Regions from separate parts of the Streptomyces sp. NPDC002773 genome, predicted to be linked through region 1. Evidence: riboswitches for the same ligand, from Rfam matches in the RefSeq annotation. Region 1 holds a riboswitch; the other holds the start of a gene.
The links. Region 1 has a riboswitch for glycine ahead of gcvP (aminomethyl-transferring glycine dehydrogenase). Riboswitches for the same ligand answer to the same signal wherever they lie in the genome.
Positions count from the first base shown of each region.

Region 1 (10,982 bases):
CGGTGCGCTGCTCGTCGCCGTTGGCGCGGTGGTAGGCGCGGACGGCGAGCAGACCGGCCAGCTCGCCCTGCGAACCGGCGTTGGGCTGGATGGACACCGCGTCGTACCCGGTGACCTCGGCGAGCCGCTCTTCCAGTTCCTTGATCAGCGTGAGGTAGCCCTGTGCCTGCTCGACCGGGGCGAAGGGGTGCATCTGACCGAACTCGGGCCAGGTCACCGCCTCCATCTCGGTCGTCGCGTTCAGCTTCATCGTGCAGGAGCCGAGCGGGATCATGCCGCGGTCGAGCGCGTAGTCGCGGTCGGCGAGCCGGCGCAGGTAGCGCAGCATCGACGTCTCGGAGCGGTACGCGTGGAAGACCGGGTGGGTCATGTACGCGTCGGAGCGCAGCAGACCGGACGGCAGCGTGTCCTCGGTGGCGGCGTCCAGCGCCTCGACGTCGGCGGTGACACCGAAGGCGCCCCACACGGCGGCGAGCTGGGCGCGCCCGGTGGTCTCGTCGCAGGACATCGACACGTGGTCGGCGTCGACGCGGTACAGGTTGACGCCGGCCTCGCGGGCGGCGGCCACGACCGCGTCGGCCTTGCCGGGTACGCGGGCGGTGAGGGTGTCGAAGAAGGCGCCCTGGGTCAGCTCCACGCCCCCGGCCGTCAGACCGGCGGCGAGGATCGCGGCGTACCGGTGGGTGCGCCGCGCGATGCCCTTGAGGCCGTCGGGGCCGTGGTAGACGGCGTACATACCGGCCATGACGGCGAGCAGCACCTGCGCGGTGCAGATGTTGCTGGTGGCCTTCTCGCGGCGGATGTGCTGCTCGCGGGTCTGCAGGGCGAGGCGGTACGCGCGGTTGCCGTCGGCGTCGACGGAGACGCCCACGAGACGGCCGGGCAGGGAGCGGGCGTGCTTGTCCTGGACGGCCATGTAGCCGGCGTGGGGGCCGCCGAAGCCCATGGGAACGCCGAAGCGCTGCGTCGTACCGACGGCGATGTCGGCCCCGAGCGCACCCGGCGAGGTGAGCAGGGTGAGCGCGAGCAGGTCGGCGGCGACGGTGACGATCGCGCCGAGTTCGTGGGCGGCGTCGATCAGCGGCTTGATGTCGCGGACGGCTCCGGAGGCACCGGGGTACTGGATGAGCACGCCGAAGACACCGCGCTCGGCGACCTCGGCGGGGATGCCGTCGCTCAGGTCGGCGACGACGACCTCGACACCGGTCGGCTCGGCGCGGGTCTCGATGACGGCGATCGTCTGCGGCAGGGCGTCGGCGTCGACGAGGAAGACACCGTTCTTGACCTTGCCGACGCGCCGGGCCAGCGACATGGCCTCGGCGGCGGCGGTGCCCTCGTCGAGCAGGGAGGCGCCGGAGGTGGGCAGCCCCGTCAGGTCGGCGACGACGGTCTGGAAGTTCAGCAGGGCCTCGAGGCGGCCCTGGGAGATCTCCGGCTGGTACGGGGTGTACGCGGTGTACCAGGCGGGGTTCTCCATCACGTTCCGCAGGATCACCGGCGGCGTGAAGGTCCCGTAGTAGCCGAGGCCGATCATGGGCGCGAGGACCTGGTTGCGGTCGGCGAGCGTACGCAGCTCCGCGAGGACCTCGGCCTCCGTCCGCGCGGCCGGCAGGCCCAGCGCCTCGGTGTTCTTGATGACGTCCGGCACCGCGGCGGCCGTGAGCTCGTCGAGCGAGCCGTAGCCGACCTGGGCGAGCATCTTGGCGCGCGCCTCGGCGTCGGGCCCGATGTGCCGCTGCTCGAACGGGATGCCCTGTTCGAGTTCGGAGAGCGGAATGCGGTTGGCGGTCATGTACGGAGGCCTCCTGGTCGTCACGACCTGCGAGGGGCACCACGGCGCGGGTACCCGGACGGCCTCCCCCTCTGTCATCTCAACCTGAGAGTTTCACCGGCACGCCTCGCGGCACGCCGGCTTTCACCGTCGGTGAGAGCGCATGCCGTCGGACACCGCTCTGCTTTCCAGAGTGACCTCGTCCGCGCGGTACAGGGGCCTGAGAGATTCCGGGGAGGATTTGCTCCTTCGGCGCCCACCGGAAGATTTCTCCGGGGGACTCTCCCGCACAGGGTCGACAGCCACAGCCAGCCTACCAGCGCGGTTACGGCTCCTATCGCTCAAGTGGCCGACATCCCACATGTGCTCTTTCGTAGGGGGTAGGTGCAGTTGCGACCAGTTGGAGGGACCGTGCAGACCGATATCGATCCGCGCAGCCTGATCGGCCGCAAGGCGTTCGACCGCAACGGACACAAGATAGGAACCGTCGACGAGGTGTACCTGGACGACGCGACCGGCGTCCCCGAGTGGGCGGCCGTCCGAACCGGGCTCTTCAGCCGGGACGCCTTCGTCCCCCTGGACCCGAGCGATCTGCTCGACGACGGCCTCCACGTCCCGTACGAGCGGGCCCTCATCAAGGACGCCCCCGACTTCGGCGTGGGCCGCCACCTCTCCCCCGAACAGGAACTCCAGCTCTACCGCCACTACAGCCTGGCGCTCCCCCCGCCCCCCACGGACACCCAGGACACCGACTTCGGCCGCCTGGCAGGCCAGTAGCACCGCGACGGCGCCGTAGGGGACGGCGCTTCACCCCCGCCCCACCAAGGGCAACGCCTCCCCCGGGACGAGGTCCGGATCGTCCACGGCGAAGGTCCGCACCCGCCCCGGCTCCGACCCGGGCTCCTCGAACCGCACCGTGACCCGCCCGACCCCGCTCCCCTGCACCCACCCCGCCCCGTACACGGCGTGCCGTACGTCATGCCCGGGCGCCCAGTGCCGTTCCACGGGCTCGTCGGCCGCGGGCTCGACGGCGGCCACGACCTCAGCGGCGGCGGCATCACCTGCCGAAGCGGCAGCGTCCCGCGCCTCGGTCTGCGCGAACAGATCCTCCTGCGTGTAGTCCGCGAGCCCGCTGACCCCGACCCCGAGCAGCCGCACGCCCCCCGTCGTGTCCACCGCGTCGAGCAGCCGCGCCGCCGCCTCCCGCACCACGCCCGGGTCGTCCGTCGGCCCCCGGAGCGTCTCGGACCGGGTCAGGGTCGAGAAGTCGTACCGCCGCACCTTCAGGACGATGGTCCGACCGGAGTGCCCCGAGGCCCGAAGCCGCCCCACACACCGCTCCGCGAGCCGCTCCACCTCCGTCCGGATCCGCACCCGGTCGTGCAGGTCCACGTCGAAGGTGTCCTCGACCGACACCGACTTGGCGTCCCGCTCGGCCACCACGGGCCGATCGTCGTACCCCTGGGCCATCCGGTACAGCGAGGCCCCGTGCGCCCGCCCGAGGAGCCGTACGAGCTCGTCCTCGCCCGCTTCGGCGAGGTCGGACACGGTGGTCATCCCGGCCCGCCGCAAATGTTCCCCGGTCGCCGGACCGACACCGGGCAGGATCCGTACCGACCGCGGCCCGAGAAGCTCACGCTCGGTGCCGGGTTCGATCAGGACGAGCCCGTCGGGCTTGGCCTCTTCCGAGGCGATCTTCGCGATCATCTTGGACCCCGCGAGCCCGACGGAACCCGTCAGCCCCGTCGTCGCCAGGATGTCGACCCGCAGCCGCTCCCCGGCGACCCGGGCGCTCGCGCTGTCGTCGGCGATCTCCCCGGCCTCCAGGTCCACGAAGGCCTCGTCGAGGCTGAGCGGCTCCACGAGCGGCGAGAGCCGGCCGAGCAGCTCCATGACCTGCTCGCTGATCGACCGGTAGAAGGCGAAGCGCGGCACGAGGTAGGCCGCGTTGGGCGCGAGTCGCCGCGCCTGGCCCATGGGCATGGCCGAGTGGACGCCGAACCGGCGCGCCTCGTACGAGGCGGTGGCGACCACGCCCCGCGGCCCGAGCCCGCCGACGACCACGGGCTTTCCGCGCAGGCTGGGCTTCGCCGCCTGCTCGGCGGCGGCGAAGAACGCATCCATGTCGAGATGCAGGATCGTCGGCGCGGCTCTCACGCTTCCGATGCTGCCCTACGCCACTGACAACGCCGCCTCACGGCCGCAGACGCGCCCGGGAAGCACAGCCCCCTCAGACGGCCCTGTCCCTCCGCCGCCTGGCCAGCTCGTCCCCCGGGTTGTGCCCGACGAGCGTCTCGCCCGTGTCGACCCGCTCCCCGTGCAGCTGCGACAGCGCCGCCTCGACGTCCCGCCAGACCACTCCGACGGCGATGCCGAAGACGCCCTGCCCGCCCTTGAGCAGGTCGACGACCTCGTCCGGCGACGAGCACTCGTACACCGTGGCCCCGTCGCTCATGAGCGTCATCCGCTCCAGGTCCCGGAAGCCCCGCGCCCTCAGGTGCTGCACGGCGGCCCGGATGTTCTGGAGGGCCACCCCGGTGTCGAGGAAACGCTTGACGATCTTCAGGACGACGACGTCACGGAAGCTGTAGAGCCGCTGTGTCCCCGACCCGTACGCGGGCCGTACGCTCGGCTCCACGAGCCCCGTACGCGCCCAGTAGTCCAATTGGCGGTAGGTGATCCCGGCCGCCGCGCACGCCGTAGGGCCGCGGTAGCCGACCACCTCACCCGCCTCGCCGGGACCGGCTCCAGGAGCGGTACCCGCCCCCGTGCCGCCCGGGCCGGCCGCCGCACCGGCGTCCGTACCGAAGTCGCCCACACTGCCGTGAAGCGGATACGGACCGCTCTCTCCGGACGCGCGTCCGAGCGAGCTCCCTGCCGTACCGTCCGCGCTGCTCATCACGCCGACCCTCCGTCCTTGACCTGCCCACACGAAGGTAGGCAGTCACTCGGGGTGCGTCAACGATCGCCACACTCGGCACGCCGAGTGATAATCACCCTGAGAGTGGTTTCCCATATCTCTCGCTGGGGAAAGGCTACTCGAATGCCCTGACGGCACCCCGCGAACGGGCCGCGGCCGCGGCGCTCCGCGTCACTGGCTGTTGGTCCCGAAGTCCTCCGGTGAGATCTGGTCGAGGAACTCGCGGAACTTCTCCACCTCGTCCTCCTGCTCGTCCGGAATCGCGATACCGGCGTCGTCCAGCACACCGTCACTGCCGAAGATCGGCGTTCCGGTACGAAGGGCGAGGGCTATCGCGTCCGACGGCCGCGCACTCACCTCGACGCCGCTGGCGAAGACCAGCTCGGCGTAGAAGACCCCGTCCCGCAGATCCGTGATGCGGACTTCGGTGAGTTCCTGACCCACGGCCTCCAGCACGTCCTTGAACAGGTCGTGCGTCAGCGGCCGCGGCGGGGCCATCCCCTGCTGGGCGAAGGCGATCGCGGTCGCCTCACCCGGTCCGATCCAGATGGGGAGGTACCGATCGCCTCCCACTTCACGCAGGAGCACGATCGGCTGGTTGGAGGGCATTTCCACCCGGACACCCACAACGTCGAGCTCGTTCACACAGCAACCCTAGGACGTGCCCGACCGGTTTGGATAGTCGGGCCCTGCCAAGGCCCCCGCCGAGCTCACTGGAGACGGATCCCCAGAGCGGTCTGCACGAGGGCCGCGTGCAGCCGTACGGACTGCGCGGCGAGCTCCTGCGCCGTGGCCTCCGCATGGGCCCTGGTCTGCGGATTACGGTGCCGGCGCAGCGGCGCGACGACCTGCTCGATCAGCCCCGCCTCCCGGTCCGCGGCCGCCTTCACGGCTCTCAGGTGCCGGGGTTCCAGACCGAATCTCCCCAGATCCGCGACGAGCCGCGCGACGGTGACGGTCTCCGCGTCATAGCCGCCGCCCTCGGACTCGGCGATCAGACCGTACGCCTCCCACGCGACGAGCTCGGCCTCGGAGACCTCAGCCGCGGCCAGCAGCTCCGCCCGCCCGATCCGCACGGCGGCGGGCGGCTCCACGTCCTGCTCCCAGGCCCCCTCGGCCAGGTCCCGCCGACGCCCGGGGGCCGGGAGCTTGATCTGCTCCCCCCTGGCGAGGGCGTCGAGGTGCTCGCGGATGACCTTCAGCGGAAGATAGTGGTCCCGCTGCATCCGCAGGATCTGAGCGAGCCGCTCCACATCCTGCGGGCTGAACTTCCGGTACCCGGAGGCCGTACGCCGGGGCTCCACGAGCCCCTCGGCCTCCAGGAACCGGATCTTGGAGATGGTCACTTCGGGAAATTCGTCACGCAGCTGGTTCAGCACCGTGCCGATGCTGACCAGCCGGTCGCCCGCGGTGGGGGCGCCGGAACCGGCGCCACCCGTCGGTGTTCGCAACATGGACCTTCCCTGAAGGCTTCTCCGAGGCGTCACACGCCCCGCTGGCTCGAATGGAAGACCAGCCGGTACTTGCCGATCTGCACCTCGTCGCCGTTGGACAGAACGACCGAGTCGATCGGCTCACGGTTGACGTACGTGCCGTTGAGGCTGCCGACGTCGGACACGGTGAAGCTGCCGTCCTGACCCCGCCGGAACTCGACATGGCGCCGGGAGACCGTGAAGTCGTCCAGGAAGATGTCGCTCTGCGGGTGACGGCCGGCCGTCGTCAGCTCGCCGTCCAGCAGGAACCGGCTGCCGGAGTTCGGCCCACGGCGCACCACGAGGAGCGCGGAACCGGACGGCAGCGCCTCCACGGCCGCCAGCGCCTCGGGAGAGAGCGAGGGCAGCTGGGTCTGGCCGGTGACCTCCGACTCGTAGGCCTCGAGGCCCGAGATGGAGATCGTGGACGTCGTCTCCGAAGCACGCTCGGCGGCGACCCCGCCCCGCAGCGGCGTGCCGCAGTGGGAGCAGAAGCGGCTGTCGGCCGCGTTGCGGTGACCGCACCTCGTACACACCGGCATGGACGCATCCTCCTGCCGCGGCTGCCCCGCCGAGGTCTGTGTCGCGTACGGATCGGGGGCAAACCCTCCACCCGTACTTGAGGTTGATGGTTCTCCGAAACCTATGCGGGCAGCACCGGCAGGGTCAACAGACGACGCGCCCTGAGCGCCCGAAATGTCACCGCCCTGGCCGCCGACCTCATCGCGGAAGAGCGGGCGCTCGCCGCTCTGCTCGTCACTCTGGGCGTGGCGCGACGCGCGGTGCTTGGCGTTGCCGCCGTCCTCGCGTCCGCTCTTGCCGAACAACTTCGAAAAAAAACTCACGGGCGATTCCCCTTGACCGAAACAGACCCGCCCGTGGGGCAGGACGAACCGAGATCCATCACACCTGCCGACCCGGACACCTTCACAACGTCCGTATCCTCCGGACAGTTTCCACCACGCACCACTGTTGTGGTGCGCCGACCCCCCGCAACGCCTTGCCCATGTCGCGGGACCCCCCTCGTCCCCCTCTCACTGGGAGGACGACTGAGCGTAGTCAGGCCGCTTCGCGGGTCGCAAGGCGTCGACGACGATCTTCGCCGACCGCTCCACCGTGGCTGTGGCCTGCTCCTTCTCCAGGGTCTGCACGACTCCACCGGGGATGTTGAGCGCGGGCTCGAGATCCTCCGGCTTGCCGATGACCTTGAAGACGTACGGAGCGGCCACCTTCGTTCCATCGATCCGCATGTCATCACCGATCCCGGTGAAATAACTGTCCGCGACCACCCGCACGCCGTTGACCTGGATCGCCTCGGCGCCGGCGGCCCGCAGCTCCTGGATGGCGTCGAGCAGCATGTCCGACTCGACGGCCCCGGTGGGGTCGCCCACGGTCAGGGTGATGCCCGGCCCCTCGGCGGCGACGGTGCCGGCCAGGATGCCGAGCTGCTGCTCCTTCTCCTGGGTCTGCTTGCGCGCCTCCTCGGCCTGGTCCGAACTGGACTCCAGCTCGGTCCGCTGCTTCTCCAGCCGGGCCTTCTCGTCCTCCAGGCGCTGCGTACGGTCGTCGAGCTCGTCGAGGATGCGCACCAGGTCCTCCTGGCGCGCCCCGCGCAGCGCGCTGTTGTCGCTGGTCGAGGAGACCTGAATGGCCAGGCCGAGGCCGAGGACGAACAGCAGCAGCGCGACGACGAGTTGGGCCCGGGTCACCCGGGGCGGCCACAGCGCGGACGCCAGCCGCCGACGCCCACTCGGCTCTGCGCCGGCGGGAGCGACGGGGTCGGCCGGAACCACGGGTACCGGGACCTCGGGCACCCGGGCGTCCTGGCCCCCGTTCCCGCCGCCGGCGGGGCTCTGGGGCGGCTCGGCCTCGGTCGGCTTCCCGACCCCGTCGGCCTCCGGACCGCTCACCGGCTCCTGAGGACCGACGCGGCTCCCCGGCTCCTGAGCGTCCCGAGGATCCTGAGCGTCCTGCGGGCTCTGCGGGTCCTGGGGGTTCTGAGGGTTCTCGCTCATCGGCGTCACGCCCGGAAGACGTGGCGCCGGATGGCGGCCGCGTTGGAGAAGATCCGGATGCCGAGCACGACGACCACACCGGTCGACAGCTGCGCGCCGACGCCCAGCTTGTCGCCGAGAAAGACGATCAGCGCGGCCACGACCACGTTCGAGAGGAACGAGACCACGAAGACCTTGTCGACGAAGATGCCGTCGAGCATGGCTCGGAGACCGCCGAAGACCGCGTCGAGGGCGGCGACCACGGCGATCGGAAGATAGGGCTCGACCACCGCCGGAACCTCGGGGCGGACCAGAAGCCCCACCACGACTCCGACGATCAGGCCAAGTACGGCGATCACGATGTGCCCTTCCCTGTGTCGGCCGTGGCCCGACCGGAGGGCGTCGCCGCCCCGGCCCCCCGCGGCTCTGCGGTACGTACGGTCAGGCTCGGCGCGGCCGGCAGGCGCACGTCGCCCTCGGCCGAGATCGCGCTCCTGATCCCGAAGTTCTCCACCAGCGCGTGCAGATACTGCCCGTCGGCGCTGTCCTGGAACGTGGTGCTCAGCCGCTGCCCGTCCCCGACGGCGAGGATGGTGTACGGCGGCACCAGCGGCTTGTTGTCGACCAGTATGGCGTCGCCGGCGGCCCGGATCGCGGACAGCGAAGTCAACCGCTGCCCGTTGACGGCGACCGCCTCGGCGCCCGACTCCCACAGCCCGTTGATCACTCGCTGCATGTCGCGGTCGCGCACCCGGCCCGTGTCGGAGAAACCACTGCTCTCGCGCGGACCACCGCCACCGGCGTCGGTGTCCTTGGCATCGTCGACGACGAGCTTCACCCCGGGACCGTGCACCGGGGTCGCGCCCGACAGCAGCGCCACGAGTTCGGTCTGGTCGCCGCCGAGTTCCTGAAGCGCCTGCCGTTGACGTTCCCCGACCTCGGTACGGATCCGCTCGACGTCCCGTTCCAACTGGTCGGCCGTCGACGTCTCCGCCTCGATCCGGCCGATCAGCTCCTGCCGTTCCTTGGCGACGACCGGGGCGGAGATCCGCGCCTCGGCCGCGCCCACGGTCACCACGGCGGCCGCGAGCAGGAGGCCCGCGGCGACACCGAGCTTGGCCCGCAGGCTACGGGGCAGCCCACCGCCCTCGGCCGCACGCCGGGCGGTCGCCTCGGCGTAGCCGTCGTCGAGAGCGTGGTCGATCACGTTGTTCAGCAGCGACATGGACGCGTCCGGGCGCGGCGGAGGTGCTCCGGTGCTCCGAACGGGGGGCTGCTGCGACATGCCGCACATCGTCGCACGTCGCACGACCTACCACCGAATGGCCCCTCCGTCCGGTGGGGAGGCACCCGGAGGCACCTCCCCACCGGACAGGCCGCTGTGTCAGCTGCCCGCGCTGTCGACCACCACGGCCCACTCGTCGAGCAGGGCCTGCGCGGAGGCGTCGTCGGGCCCCTCCGCCCACAGATGGGTGACGGCCTCGGCCGGGTCGGGCAGCACCATCACCCACCGGCCGTCGGCCTCGACCACCCGCACGCCGTCGGTGGTGTCCACGGAGCGGTTCCCCGCCGCTTCCACCACCCGCCGCATCACGAGACCCTTGACGGCCCACGGGGTGGCGATGTCCTTCTTGAGGACGTGCGCCCGCGGGATCCGCGCGTCGATCTGGCTCAGGGTGAGCTGGGTCCGCGCGACGAGCCCGATCAGCCGGACGAAGGCGGCGGCGCCGTCGAAGACACTGCTGAACTCGGGCACGATGAACCCGCCACGCCCGTCGCCGCCGAAGATCGTCGACTCCTCGCGCCCGACCCGGGTGAGGTCGTCGGGCGAGGTCGTCGTCCACTCCACCTGCGTGCCGTGGTACGCGGCGACCTGCTCGGCGATCCGTGTGGTGGTCACCGGAAGCGCGACCCGCCCGGAGCGACGCTCGGCCGCCACCAGGTCCAGCATGACCAGGAGCGCCCGGTCGTCCTCGATGATCCGCCCTCGCTCGTCCACGAGCGAGAGCCGCTCACCGACGGGGTCGAACCGCACGCCGAACGCCGCCCGCGCCGAGGCCACGATCTCCCCGAGCCGTACGAGTCCGGCCCGCCGGCTCTCGGCCGACTCGGTGGGTCTGGACTCGTCGAGCCCGGGGTTGATGGTCAGCGAGTCGACCTGGAGCCGCCCGAGGAGACTGGGCAGCACGAGCCCGGCGCTCCCGTTGGACGCGTCGACGACGACCTTCAGACCTGCTTCCGCGATCCCGGTGGTGTCGACGTTCCGCAGCAGCGAGCCGGTGTACGAGTCGAAGACGCTCGCTGGGAAGGAGAGGTCACCGATCTCCCCGGGGAAGGCCCGCCGGTACTCCTGGCGCGCGAAGACCCGGTCCAGCTTCCGCTGCCCGCCCTGGGAGAGGTCCGCCCCGCGTTCGTCGAAGAACATGATGTCCACGGAGTCGGGCACCCCGGGCGTGGTCCGCACCATGATTCCGCCGGCGCTTCCCCGCGCGGTCTGCTGCCGTGCCACCGGCAGCGGCACGTTCTCCAGGTCGCGTACGTCGATGGCGCTGGCCTGCAGTGCCGAGATCACCGCCCGCTTCAGCGCTCGCGCGCCCCGGGAGTGGTCTCGCGCCGTGGTGACGGTCGCCCCCTTCTTCAGGGTGGTGGCGTACGCCCCCGCAAGCCTGACGGCCAGCTCGGGCGTGATCTCCACGTTGAGGATGCCGGAGACACCACGGGCCCCGAAGAGGTGGGCCTGCCCGCGGGACTCCCAGATGACCGAGGTGTTGACGAACGCGCCGGCCTCGATCGTCTTGAACGGATAGACCCGCACGTTGCCCTGC
Region 1 covers NZ_JBEOVO010000037.1:47,501-58,482, forward strand. The annotation lists gene gcvP (aminomethyl-transferring glycine dehydrogenase) at 1-1,792, opposite strand, end outside; glycine riboswitch at 1,970-2,069, opposite strand; gene ABT034_RS30405 (PRC-barrel domain-containing protein) at 2,183-2,548, shown strand; gene ABT034_RS30410 (DNA polymerase IV) at 2,579-3,928, opposite strand; gene ABT034_RS30415 (MerR family transcriptional regulator) at 4,002-4,670, opposite strand; gene ABT034_RS30420 (bifunctional nuclease family protein) at 4,863-5,336, opposite strand; gene ftsR (transcriptional regulator FtsR) at 5,402-6,145, opposite strand; gene ABT034_RS30430 (FHA domain-containing protein) at 6,175-7,116, opposite strand; gene ABT034_RS30435 (DUF881 domain-containing protein) at 7,198-8,073, opposite strand; gene ABT034_RS30440 (small basic family protein) at 8,184-8,516, opposite strand; gene ABT034_RS30445 (DUF881 domain-containing protein) at 8,513-9,442, opposite strand; gene ABT034_RS30450 (sugar phosphate nucleotidyltransferase) at 9,542-10,982, opposite strand, start outside.

Region 2 (10,982 bases), on a different contig from region 1:
GGAGCACCTTCTGGCGGGCGGCGGCGCCGATGCCCGTCGCGTTGATGTCGAGGTCGTACTCGCCCTCGACCAGACGGTTGTCCATGTCGTCGGCGTTCGTGGTGAACGTGACGCTGATCTTGTCCGGCAGCGCCTTGCGGACGGTGTCCGTCTTCGCGTCCCACTTGTCGTTGCGGACGAGCTTGAGGGACTTGTTGGGAGTGTAGGACTCCCACTTGTACGGGCCGGACGAGAACGGCTTCAGGGTGTACTTGGCCTTGGTGTCCTTGTCCTGGCGGACCGGGGAGGCGGCGGGCATGGCCAGCATCTGCAGGAAGTCACCGTTGGCGACCGGCAGCTTGAAGATGATGGTCTTGTCGTCCGGGGTCTCGATCGCCTTCAGGCCGAGCTTGTCCGGGGAGGTGTCCTTGTACGGGCCCTTGTACTCAGCCTTGGGGTCGAGGACCTGCTGGAGGTAGATCGGGCCGCCGGAGAGGACGTCCTGGGCCCAGATGCGCTCGATGCCGTACTTGATGTCCTTGGAGGTGATCGGCTTGCCGTCCTCCCAGGTCACCCCGTCCTTCAGCGTGAAGGTGTAGGTGAGGCCGTCGGCCGAGACCTTGCCGGTGTCGGTGGCGAGGTCGGAGACGAGCTCCGTGGACGCCGCGCCGGGCTCCGCCTTGAAGGTCACCAGCTGGCGCGTGTAGTAGCGGGAGAAGTCCCACATGAAGCCGTAGTAGCCGCGCTGCGGGTCCCAGAAGTCCGCGTCCTGCGAGCCGATGAACTTCAGCTCGCCGCCCTTCTTGTCGGAGGGGTTGGCGATCTTGTTCACCGCGGCGTTGAAGCCGGCCGCGCCGCCCTTGGTCTTGTCACCGTCGTTGCCGGTGCCGCCGCCGCAGGCGGTGGTGACGACCATCGTGGCCGCCGCGAGCAGCGCGCCTGCGGCGATCCTGCGCCTCTGAGAGCTCATCAGACTCATGGGTCTCGCAACCTCCGGGTAGTGGCGGCCGATACGGCGGTCCGCCGATTGGGGTAAGCCTCCTGTCGCCAGCGGCAGGGGCGGGTCTTGCGTGTCGTCGGCGAACGGTCAGCGGGAGCCCTTCGGGTCGAGCGCGTCACGCACGCCGTCGCCGAAGAGGTTGAACGCCAGAACGGTGATGAAGATCGCGAGGCCGGGGATCACCATGAAGAGCGGGTCCGCCTCGTAGGTGGTGATGGCCGTCGACAGCATCTGACCCCAGGAAGCGGTCGGAGGCTTCACACCCGCGCCGAGGAAGCTGAGCGCCGCTTCGGTGAGGATGTTGGTGGGGATCATGAGGGTCGCGTAGACCGTGATCGGGGCGATCAGGTTGGGCAGCAGCTCCCGGCGCAGGATGTAGAGCCGGCCGGCGCCGAGGCTCTGGGCGGCCTCGACGTACTCGCGGTTGCGCAGCGAGAGGGTCTGGCCGCGGACGATGCGGCCCACGTACGGCCAGCCGAAGAAGCCGATGACGACGACGAGGGCGGCGATGCGGACGCCGGAGCCGTCGAGTCCGAGGAGCTCGTTCGGCAGGACGGAGACCAGGGCGATCGTGAAGAGCAGCTGCGGGAAGGCGAGCATCACGTCCATGACCCGGCTGAGGGCCGCGTCGATCCAGCCGCCGAAGTAGCCCGCGATGATGCCGAGGACCGTGCCGAGGACGACGGCGAAGACCGCCGCCAGGAAGGCGACGAGCAGCGAGATCCGGGCGCCGTAGACGATCCGGCTGAAGACGTCGCGGCCGTTGACGGGCTCGACGCCGAAGAGGAACTCGGAGCTGACGCCGCCCCAGGAACCGATGGGGGTGCCGAACAGCGGGTCGATCTGGTCCTCGTGGAACTCGTCCGGCGGGTGGCCGAGGAGTCCGACGATGACCGGCGCGAAGACCGCGACCAGGACCAGGAAGAGGACGACGAAGGCGCCCGCGAGGGCCAGTTTGTCGCGCTTGAGGCGGGTCCAGGCGATCTTCCAGGGCGAGCGGCCCTCGATCGCCTTGCCGGAGGCGCCGGAAGCGCCGGAGTTGTCCGGAGTGCCGGGTGCGTCGGGCGCGGCGTCGGCGGTGGCGGTCGACTCGACCGCACTCGCCTTGTGCAGTGGTGCCGTCATCGTGGTGAGGACCCCTCTCGGCCGCCGGTAGCCGGCCCTTGCCCGCCGCGGGTAGCGGCTCGGTGGAACAACCTGCTGGGCACCGGCTCGATAGGAGCCGAACGCCCGGTGTTCCGGGGAGTCTTCAATGCGCTTGTGATCACCCGCCAGCCCTGACGGGGAATGTTTGCTCAAACGTGATGCGGTGCTGCGACTTCCGTTATCCGGACGCCACGATCACGTGAGCGGACCATCTCGGGGCCTCTGCCCCCTAATCGGACATGTCCCTCAACTGGGCGTTCCGACGTCGGTATTGGGACGAACGACGGCCTCCGGAGCGGACTCCGGAGGCCGGTGGGGCGGTACGCGAGAAGAGGGGCGTCTCAGTATCCGGACGGCGCGGGCGGCGGGTAGCCGTACCCGGGGACGGGCGCGGAGCCGCGCCCCGCGTGCGCCTCGCGGTCGTAGAAGGGCCGCCCGTTCGCCCGCAGCCACAGGGCCACCGGGTCGTACGCGTCCGAGAGGGCGACCGTCGAGACGGGCAGCCCGTCGGGTACGGCTCCGATCGACTGGCGCATCATCGCCCGGACCGTGTCCACGGCCGCGGGGGAGGTGTCGTACAGGTCGAGACCGATGGCGAGGTAGGGGGAGCCGAGCGCGGGCTGCACCCAGCCGCGGCGCAGCGCCCGGACGGCCGGGGTGCGGTGCGCGTTCTGTGTGAGCAGGGCGTAGAACTGCGGGATCTCCAGGGCGGGCTCGGTGACCCGCAGCGGACCCGCGGGCATCCGGTCGAGGCCGGTGGCGATCCGGCGCAGGTCGGCCCAGGGGATGCCGACGCCGCCGCCTGGGGCGTGCGGATTCAGCCAGACGCCCCAGCGGTCGGGGTAGAGGGCGCGGGCGATCTCGCGGCCCGTGACGAGCTCGTGGGCGCGGGTCCAGCCGGAGGCGGAGAGTTCCTGCGCGGAGGTCACACAGGGCGCGTAGCCGAAGCCGTCGACCTCCATGTTCCCGTACTGGGCGTCGGACGCGCCGGGAGAGCCGTGCCAGAGCAGCATCCACAGCTCGCCGTCGGCGAGGGCGTGCAGGAGCTGCTCGTACGCGTCGTAGCGTCCGGGTGCCACCTGGCGCAGCATGTGCTCGACCTGACCAGCCGCAGCAGTGCCTGACGCGCTCACCCTGGGTCCCGCCCCTCTTCCGTTCACCACGTTCGTCCCGCCGATGATTCAGTTCAGCTTAAGCAGGGGGCCGGTCACCCGGCGGCACGCTGGTAGAAGGGGCGCACCCGCTCCAGCATCCAGTCGCCGACCGGGTCCTGCGCCATGTCGAGCAGGATGAGGTTGACCGGCCAGGCGACCTCGACCCGGCCCAGGGCGCGGCCGAGGGCGTCCAGGGGCGCGTTGCGGTCGACGCCGTCCCAGGCGGCGAGCTGGACGCCGACGAAGAGGGCGGGTTCGGTGCCCTCGACGCTGGCGAGGGCACGGCGGGCGCTGGTCACGACACCGGTGGCCTCGAACTCGGCTGAGGCGGCGGCGAGGAAGTCGACGGGGTCGTCCTGCCAGTCGGGCTCGAAGAGGCGGACGCGGCCGCCGGTCGCGGGGCCGTCGAGCGGGGTGCGGCCGACGCGGCAGAGTTCGGCGACGGCGGGCGGGGGCAGCGGGACGCCGACGGTGCCGCCGGGGTTCACGGCGATCCCGAGCTGCGGGGGCAGGCCGCGGGCGAAGTCGCGGGCGGGCGCGACGGCGAAGGACATGTGGGTGCCGACGCAGGCGAGGAACTGCTGCTCGGAGCTGAAGACGGGGACGTAGGCCGCGCCGTCGAGCTCCATGGTGGCGAGGTCGAGGTCGGGGCTCTCGGGTCCGCCGCCGTTGGGCAGCGGGACCCAGACGGGGCTGCGCCCGAGCACCTCGACCAGGCGGCCGCCGGCCGCCGGGTTGCCGAGTGAGGCGGCGAGTACCTCTTCGAGCTCGTTGCTCGGCCACGTCACGTCCACGGTCCCGTATCCCCTTCTCGCACGGCCTGCCGCACCGGCCGCCCGGCAGAACCCTAACGCCGCCTCGGCGCCGCCGTGGCGAAAAGGGTACGGAAGCGAGGGAGCGCCGGGTCGGGCGTGTCCGTCAGGCGGTCTCCCGGAACTCGATCCTCCGCAGGGCGTCCGCCGCGTCCCGGTCGAGCAGGGTGGCGGAGGCGCAGCCGTGCGGGAGGCGGCCGGACTCGGCGGCCTCGACGAGCCGGCCGACGGCCCGCCGGTGCCGGGCGAAGGCATAGGCGGAGACGCCCCGGCCGCGGGCCCGCTGGCCCTCGCGCGCGGTGTCCGGGGGGACGTCGAGGAGGAGCAGGTGCAGGGCGCGGCCGCGCCGGCGGGCCTCGCGGGCGAGCCAGCCGCGCACCCAGGACTGGGTGCCGCAGTCGTGCACGATCACCCCGGCGCCCGAGCGCAGGGCGCGGCGAAGACCGGCGTAGTGCGCGAGCCGGACCAGGGGCCGGTAGAGGGCGTACGGCAGGAGGCGGGGCATGCGGGCCTCCCAGCGCTCGCGGGCGTCCTGGGAGTCGATGCCGGCGCCCGCGGCGGCGCGCTTCATGAGGGTCGACTTGCCGCTGCCGGGCAGTCCTGAGACCACGACGAGGTCGCCGGCCGCGAAGGTGAGGGCGCGGGGGCCCCGGCCGCCGCGCTCGCGGAGGTCCCGCAGGAGCCGGCCGCGGCCGCGGGTCCTGGCGCGGGCCCGCTGGGACGGTATGCCCGTACTCGGCGCGCACGCGCCGCTGTGCTGGATCCTCATCGCTTCTCCCCCTGCCGGGCCTCGGGAGACCCTTGCCCACAAAGTGTAAAGAAACGGTAATGGGACACAAGCGATATGCCCCGCCGAGCTCGCGTGCAATGATGTGCCCGCCAGGCGCGCACAGTCGCCACACAATCGCATATTGGCCGCTCGAATCCGCGCGGGAGAGTTCCGGACCGCCCCGCGTGTCCGGACGCCGAAGGAGCAAGACCCTCCCTTGAATCTCTCAGGCCCCGTACCGCGCGGATGAGGCAGATCTGAAAAGCGGGACACCCTGCTGTGTCCCCACCCAAGGTGCAAGCCGAACTCCCGGCGCCGATCTCCCGGCGACGAGATGCTCTCGGTGAACCTCTCAGGTTCCATGACAGATGGGGAGGACGTCCTCGCCGTCATGTGTTTCGTCACCGATCACGCCCTTGGGACCCGGGAGCCACCCCATGAGCACTGCCCCCCGCCTCACCGCCCTCGATGCCCTGCATCGTTCCCTGGGCGCGACCATGACCGACTTCGCCGGCTGGGACATGCCGCTGCGGTACGGCAGCGAGCGCGACGAGCACGTCGCCGTCCGCACCCGGGCGGGTCTCTTCGACCTCTCCCACATGGGTGAGATCACCGTCACCGGCCCGCAGGCGGTCGAGCTCCTCGACCACGCCCTCGTCGGCAACATCTCCACCGTGGGCAACGGCCGCGCCCGCTACACGATGATCTGCCAGGAGGACGGCGGCATCCTCGACGACCTGATCGTGTACCGGCTCGGCGAGACCGACTACATGGTCGTCGCCAACGCCTCCAACGCCCAGATCGTCCTGGACGCGCTGACCGAGCGCGCGGCCGGCTTCGACGCCGAGGTGCGCGACGACCGTGACGCGTACGCCCTGCTCGCCGTCCAGGGCCCGGAGTCCCCCGGCATCCTGAAGTCGCTCACCGACGCCGACCTGGACGGCCTCAAGTACTACGCCGGCCTGCCCGGCACGGTCGCGGGCGTGCCCGCGCTGATCGCCCGTACCGGCTACACCGGCGAGGACGGCTTCGAGCTGTTCCTGAAGCCCGAGCACGCCGAGGGCGTCTGGAAGGCGCTGACCGAGGCGGGCGAGGGCGTCGGCCTGATCCCCTGCGGTCTGTCCTGCCGCGACACGCTCCGCCTGGAGGCGGGCATGCCGCTGTACGGCCACGAGCTGACCACCGCCCTCACCCCCTTCGACGCGGGCCTCGGCCGGGTCGTGAAGTTCGAGAAGACGACCAACGACGGCGGCTTCGTCGGCCGCAAGGCGCTGGAGGCCGCCGCCGAGCGCGCGGCGACCAACCCGCCGCGCAAGCTCGTCGGCCTGGTCGCCGAGGGCCGCCGGGTCCCCCGCGCGGGCTTCTCCGTCGTCAAGGACGGCGCGGTGATCGGCGAGGTCACCTCCGGCGCCCCGTCGCCGACCCTCGGAAAGCCGATCGCGATGGCGTACGTGGACGCGGCGCACGCCGAGCCCGGCACCCAGGGTGTAGGTGTGGACATCCGCGGCACCCACGAGCCGTACGAGGTCGTCGCGCTGCCCTTCTACAAGCGCCAGAAGTGACGCATCCGTCTCACATCGCGTCTCATCCCGCAAGACCCACGTTCATCAGCACTCCCCCGATCCAGGAGAATCAGGCCATGAGCAACCCCCAGCAGCTGCGTTACACCAAGGAGCACGAGTGGCTGTCGGACGCCGAGGACGGCGTCGCGACCGTCGGCATCACGGAGTACGCGGCCAACGCGCTCGGTGACGTCGTCTTCGCCCAGCTCCCCGCCGTCGGCGACACCGTCACCGCGGGCGAGACCTGCGGCGAGCTGGAGTCGACGAAGTCCGTGAGCGACCTGTACTCCCCCGTCACGGGTGAGATCGTCGCCGCGAACCAGGACGTGGTGGACGACCCGTCCCTGGTGAACACGGCTCCGTTCGAGGGTGGCTGGCTGTTCAAGGTACGTGTCACGGACGAGCCGGACGATCTGCTCTCCGCCGACGCGTACGCCGAGTTCTCCGCCTCCGGGAACTGAGACCGGGCCCGAGACCCCTTAGGGATCGATTCATGTCGCTTCTGAACACTCCCCTCCACGAGCTGGACCCGGACGTCGCCGCCGCCGTCGACGCCGAGCTCCGCCGTCAGCAGTCCACCCTCGAGATGATCGCCTCGGAGAACTTCGCTCCGGTCGCCGTCATGGAGGCGCAGGGCTCCGTCCTCACCAACAAGTACGCCGAGGGCTACCCGGGCCGCCGCTACTACGGTGGCTGCGAGCACGTCGACGTCGCCGAGCAGATCGCGATCGACCGGATCAAGGACCTGTTCGGCGCCGAGTACGCCAACGTCCAGCCGCACTCCGGCGCCTCCGCGAACCAGGCCGCCCTCTTCGCGATCGCCCAGCCCGGCGACACGATCCTGGGCCTCGACCTGGCGCACGGCGGTCACCTCACCCACGGCATGCGCCTGAACTTCTCCGGCAAGCAGTTCAACGTGGTCGCGTACCACGTGGACGAGGCCGGTCTGGTCGACATGGCCGAGGTCGAGCGCCTCGCCAAGGAGCACCGTCCGAAGGTGATCATCGCGGGCTGGTCCGCCTACCCGCGCCAGCTGGACTTCGCCGAGTTCCGCCGGATCGCCGACGAGGTCGAGGCCAAGCTGTGGGTCGACATGGCCCACTTCGCGGGCCTGGTCGCCGCCGGCCTGCACCCGAACCCGGTCGAGTACGCGGACGTGGTGACCTCCACCACGCACAAGACGCTCGGCGGCCCCCGCGGCGGCATCATCCTCGCGAAGAAGGAGTTCGCGAAGAAGCTGAACTCCTCGGTCTTCCCCGGCTTCCAGGGCGGCCCGCTCGAGCACGTGATCGCGGCCAAGGCCGTCTCCTTCAAGGTCGCGGCCACGGAGGAGTTCAAGGAGCGCCAGCAGCGCACCCTGGACGGCGCCCGCATCATCGCCGAGCGCCTGGTCCAGGACGACGTCACCGCCCACGGCGTCTCCGTCCTGTCCGGCGGTACGGACGTCCACCTGCTCCTCGTCGACCTGCGCGACAGCGAGCTGGACGGCCAGCAGGCCGAGGACCGTCTGCACGAGGTCGGCATCACGGTCAACCGCAACGCCGTCCCGAACGACCCGCGCCCGCCGATGGTCACCTCGGGTCTGCGCATCGGTACGCCGGCGCTCGCGACCCGCGGTTTCCAGGCCGAGGACTTCACCGAGGTCGGCGACATCATCGCGGAGACCCTGAAGCCCGGCTTCGACGCCGACAAGGCCGCATCGCTGAAGGCCCGGGTGACGGCGCTCGCCGACAAGCACCCGCTGTACCCCGGCCTGAAGTAGTTTCGTACGATTTAGTTCCGGTTTCGTTCGTACGACACCTCCGGGGCATCGCGCACACTGGACAGTGAGCGCGGTGCCCCACCCCATGTCATCGCGCGGTTCCGCCCGCTTGCCTTCACGCTTTTCTGCTCCACCCCGGCAGACAACGGCGTCTAGCCCCCCACAAGGAGTTCTCCGTGGCCATCTCGGTCTTCGACCTGTTCTCGATCGGCATCGGCCCGTCGAGCTCCCACACGGTGGGCCCGATGCGCGCGGCCCGGATGTTCGCCCGCCGGCTGAAGAACGAGGGCCTGCTCGCCCACACCGCGAAGGTCCGGGCGGAGCTGTACGGCTCGCTCGGCGCCACCGGCCACGGCCACGGCACCCCGAAGGCGGTCCTGCTCGGCCTTGAGGGCAGCTCGCCCCGCACGGTGAACGTGGAGACCGCCGACGACGAGGTCGAGCGGATCAAGTCGAGCGGCCGGATCAACCTCCTCGGCGCCCACGAGATCCCCTTCGACTTCGACGCCGACCTGATACTGCACCGGCGCAAGGCGCTGCCGTACCACGCCAACGGGATGACGATCTTCGCGTACGACGCGGAGGGCGGCCTCGTCCTGGAGAAGACGTACTACTCGGTCGGCGGCGGCTTCGTCGTCGACGAGGACGCGGTCGCCGGCGAGAACCCGATCGTCCCCGACGACACGGCCCTGAAGTACCCCTTCCGTACGGGCGACGAGCTGCTGCGCCTGGCGAAGGAGACGGGCCTTTCGATCTCCGCGATGATGCTGGAGAACGAGAAGGCCTGGCGCACCGAGGACGAGATCCGCGCGGGCCTCCTGGAGATCTGGCGGGTCATGCAGTCCTGCGTCTCGCGCGGCATGTCCCGCGAGGGCATCCTGCCCGGCGGCCTGAAGGTCCGCCGCCGCGCCGCGACCTCCGCCCGCAAGCTCCGCTCCGAGGGCGACCCGGCGGCGCACGCGATGGAGTGGATCACGCTCTACGCGATGGCCGTGAACGAGGAGAACGCGGCGGGCGGCCGGGTGGTCACCGCCCCGACGAACGGCGCGGCCGGCATCATCCCCGCGGTCCTGCACTACTACATGAACTTCGTCCCCGGCGCCGACGACGAGGGCATCGTCCGCTTCATGCTCGCGGCCGGCGCGGTCGGCATGCTCTTCAAGGAGAACGCCTCGATCTCCGGCGCCGAGGTCGGCTGCCAGGGCGAGGTCGGCTCGGCCTGCTCGATGGCGGCGGGCGCCCTCGCCGAGGTCCTCGGCGGCACCCCCGAGCAGGTGGAGAACGCGGCCGAGATCGGCATGGAACACAACCTGGGCCTGACCTGTGACCCGGTCGGCGGCCTGGTCCAGATCCCGTGCATCGAGCGGAACGGCATGGCGGCGGTCAAGGCGGTCACGGCGGCGAAGATGGCGATGCGCGGCGACGGCAGCCACCTGGTCTCCCTCGACAAGGTCATCAAGACGATGAAGGAGACCGGCGCGGACATGAGCGTCAAGTACAAGGAGACGGCGCGCGGCGGCCTCGCGGTGAACATCATCGAGTGCTGAGGTTCTAGGCCCTGACCAGCGCGTTTGTGTCGTTCAGCGAGCGATTCCGCCCTGTGGCCGGGGTCGCGCGTCCCCTCACCCGGCACGTTTGCCGTCCAGGGGCTGGCTCAGGGGCCGATGCCGTGCGGGTCCGGCACCACCGTGAGGAGTGCCGAGACGACGACGATCGCCGCGAGGACGGACACCTCCACGCGCGCGGGTGCCTCGGCGTTCCCGGCGGACATCATCCGCCCCCGGGCGGCGAGCGCGAGCAGGCTCGCCCCGCCGAACAGGACCAGCTTCACCAGGAGGATCCGGCCGTACGCGGTGCTCATGACGGCGTCGAGCGGCAGCTTGCGCAGGGTCGAGACCGTGCCGGTGACCGCGAGAGCGGCGTACACCCAGGCGGCCATCCGGGCGTACCGGGCGAGGACGTCCCGGCCGCCGCCCCGCAGCCGCATGGTGCGGAGCACGTACAGGAGGGTGCCGGCCCAGAGCGAGGCGGCGGTGAGGTGGACGACCGTGAGGGACGTGCCGACAACCGGTTGGTACGTCTCCGGGTGGGCGCGCATCGCCTCGGCACCGACGGCGAGGGCGAGCGGCAGGGCGGCGAGCGCGGGGCGCCGGGAGGCGGCGCAGAGGGCGGCCACGACGAAGGCGTCGGCCGTGACGAGCAGGAGGCGGCCCTCGCGGAGCCCGTACACGACGGTCGGGCCGAGTCCGCTGACCGCTCCGAAGAGCAGCAGGAGCCCGGCCGAGGCGGCCGCGGCGAGGAGGGCGGCGGGGGCGGACCAGGCGCGGGGCCGTGGCCCGTCGCGCGCGAGGCGGCGGCCGGCGAGTTCACCGACGTGTACGGCCAGACCGGTGAAGACCAGCAGCCGCAGCAGCGTGGTGGTGCCGGCCGCGGGTATTCGGAGCTCGCCCGTGCCCGTCTGGGCGAGGCCGCCGCCCAGCAGGGCGACGACCAGGACCGCGACGACGGCGAGGACCGCCGCCGTCAGACGGCTCGGGGTACCGAAGGGTCCGGGAAGCGTCACCGGACGATCGTCACCGAGCCCCGGACGGGCGGCAACTCAGGGTCGCTCCGCCCGTCCGGCCCGGCGGCTCAGGCCTTGCTGTAGTGCGCCCAGAACTCGTCCCACGAGAGGACGCCGTCACCGTTGGCGTCACGCTGCTTGATGAGCACCTCGGCGACCGACTCGGTGACGTTGAAGTCGCCGTGCTGCGCCATGAGGCTCTTGTACTCCGCGGCGGTGATGAAGCCGTCGCCGT
Region 2 covers NZ_JBEOVO010000010.1:36,850-47,831, forward strand. The annotation lists gene ABT034_RS15115 (ABC transporter substrate-binding protein) at 1-958, opposite strand, end outside; gene ABT034_RS15120 (ABC transporter permease) at 1,067-2,104, opposite strand; gene ABT034_RS15125 (enhanced serine sensitivity protein SseB C-terminal domain-containing protein) at 2,467-3,258, opposite strand; gene ABT034_RS15130 (enhanced serine sensitivity protein SseB) at 3,333-4,073, opposite strand; gene ABT034_RS15135 (AAA family ATPase) at 4,198-4,860, opposite strand; glycine riboswitch at 5,012-5,111, shown strand; glycine riboswitch at 5,113-5,238, shown strand; gene gcvT (glycine cleavage system aminomethyltransferase GcvT) at 5,298-6,422, shown strand; gene gcvH (glycine cleavage system protein GcvH) at 6,500-6,883, shown strand; gene glyA (serine hydroxymethyltransferase) at 6,916-8,184, shown strand; gene ABT034_RS15155 (L-serine ammonia-lyase) at 8,361-9,731, shown strand; gene ABT034_RS15160 (CopD family protein) at 9,839-10,747, opposite strand; gene ABT034_RS15165 (EF-hand domain-containing protein) at 10,816-10,982, opposite strand, start outside.
Region 2: another riboswitch for glycine. It lies ahead of gcvT (glycine cleavage system aminomethyltransferase GcvT); the one in region 1 lies ahead of gcvP (aminomethyl-transferring glycine dehydrogenase).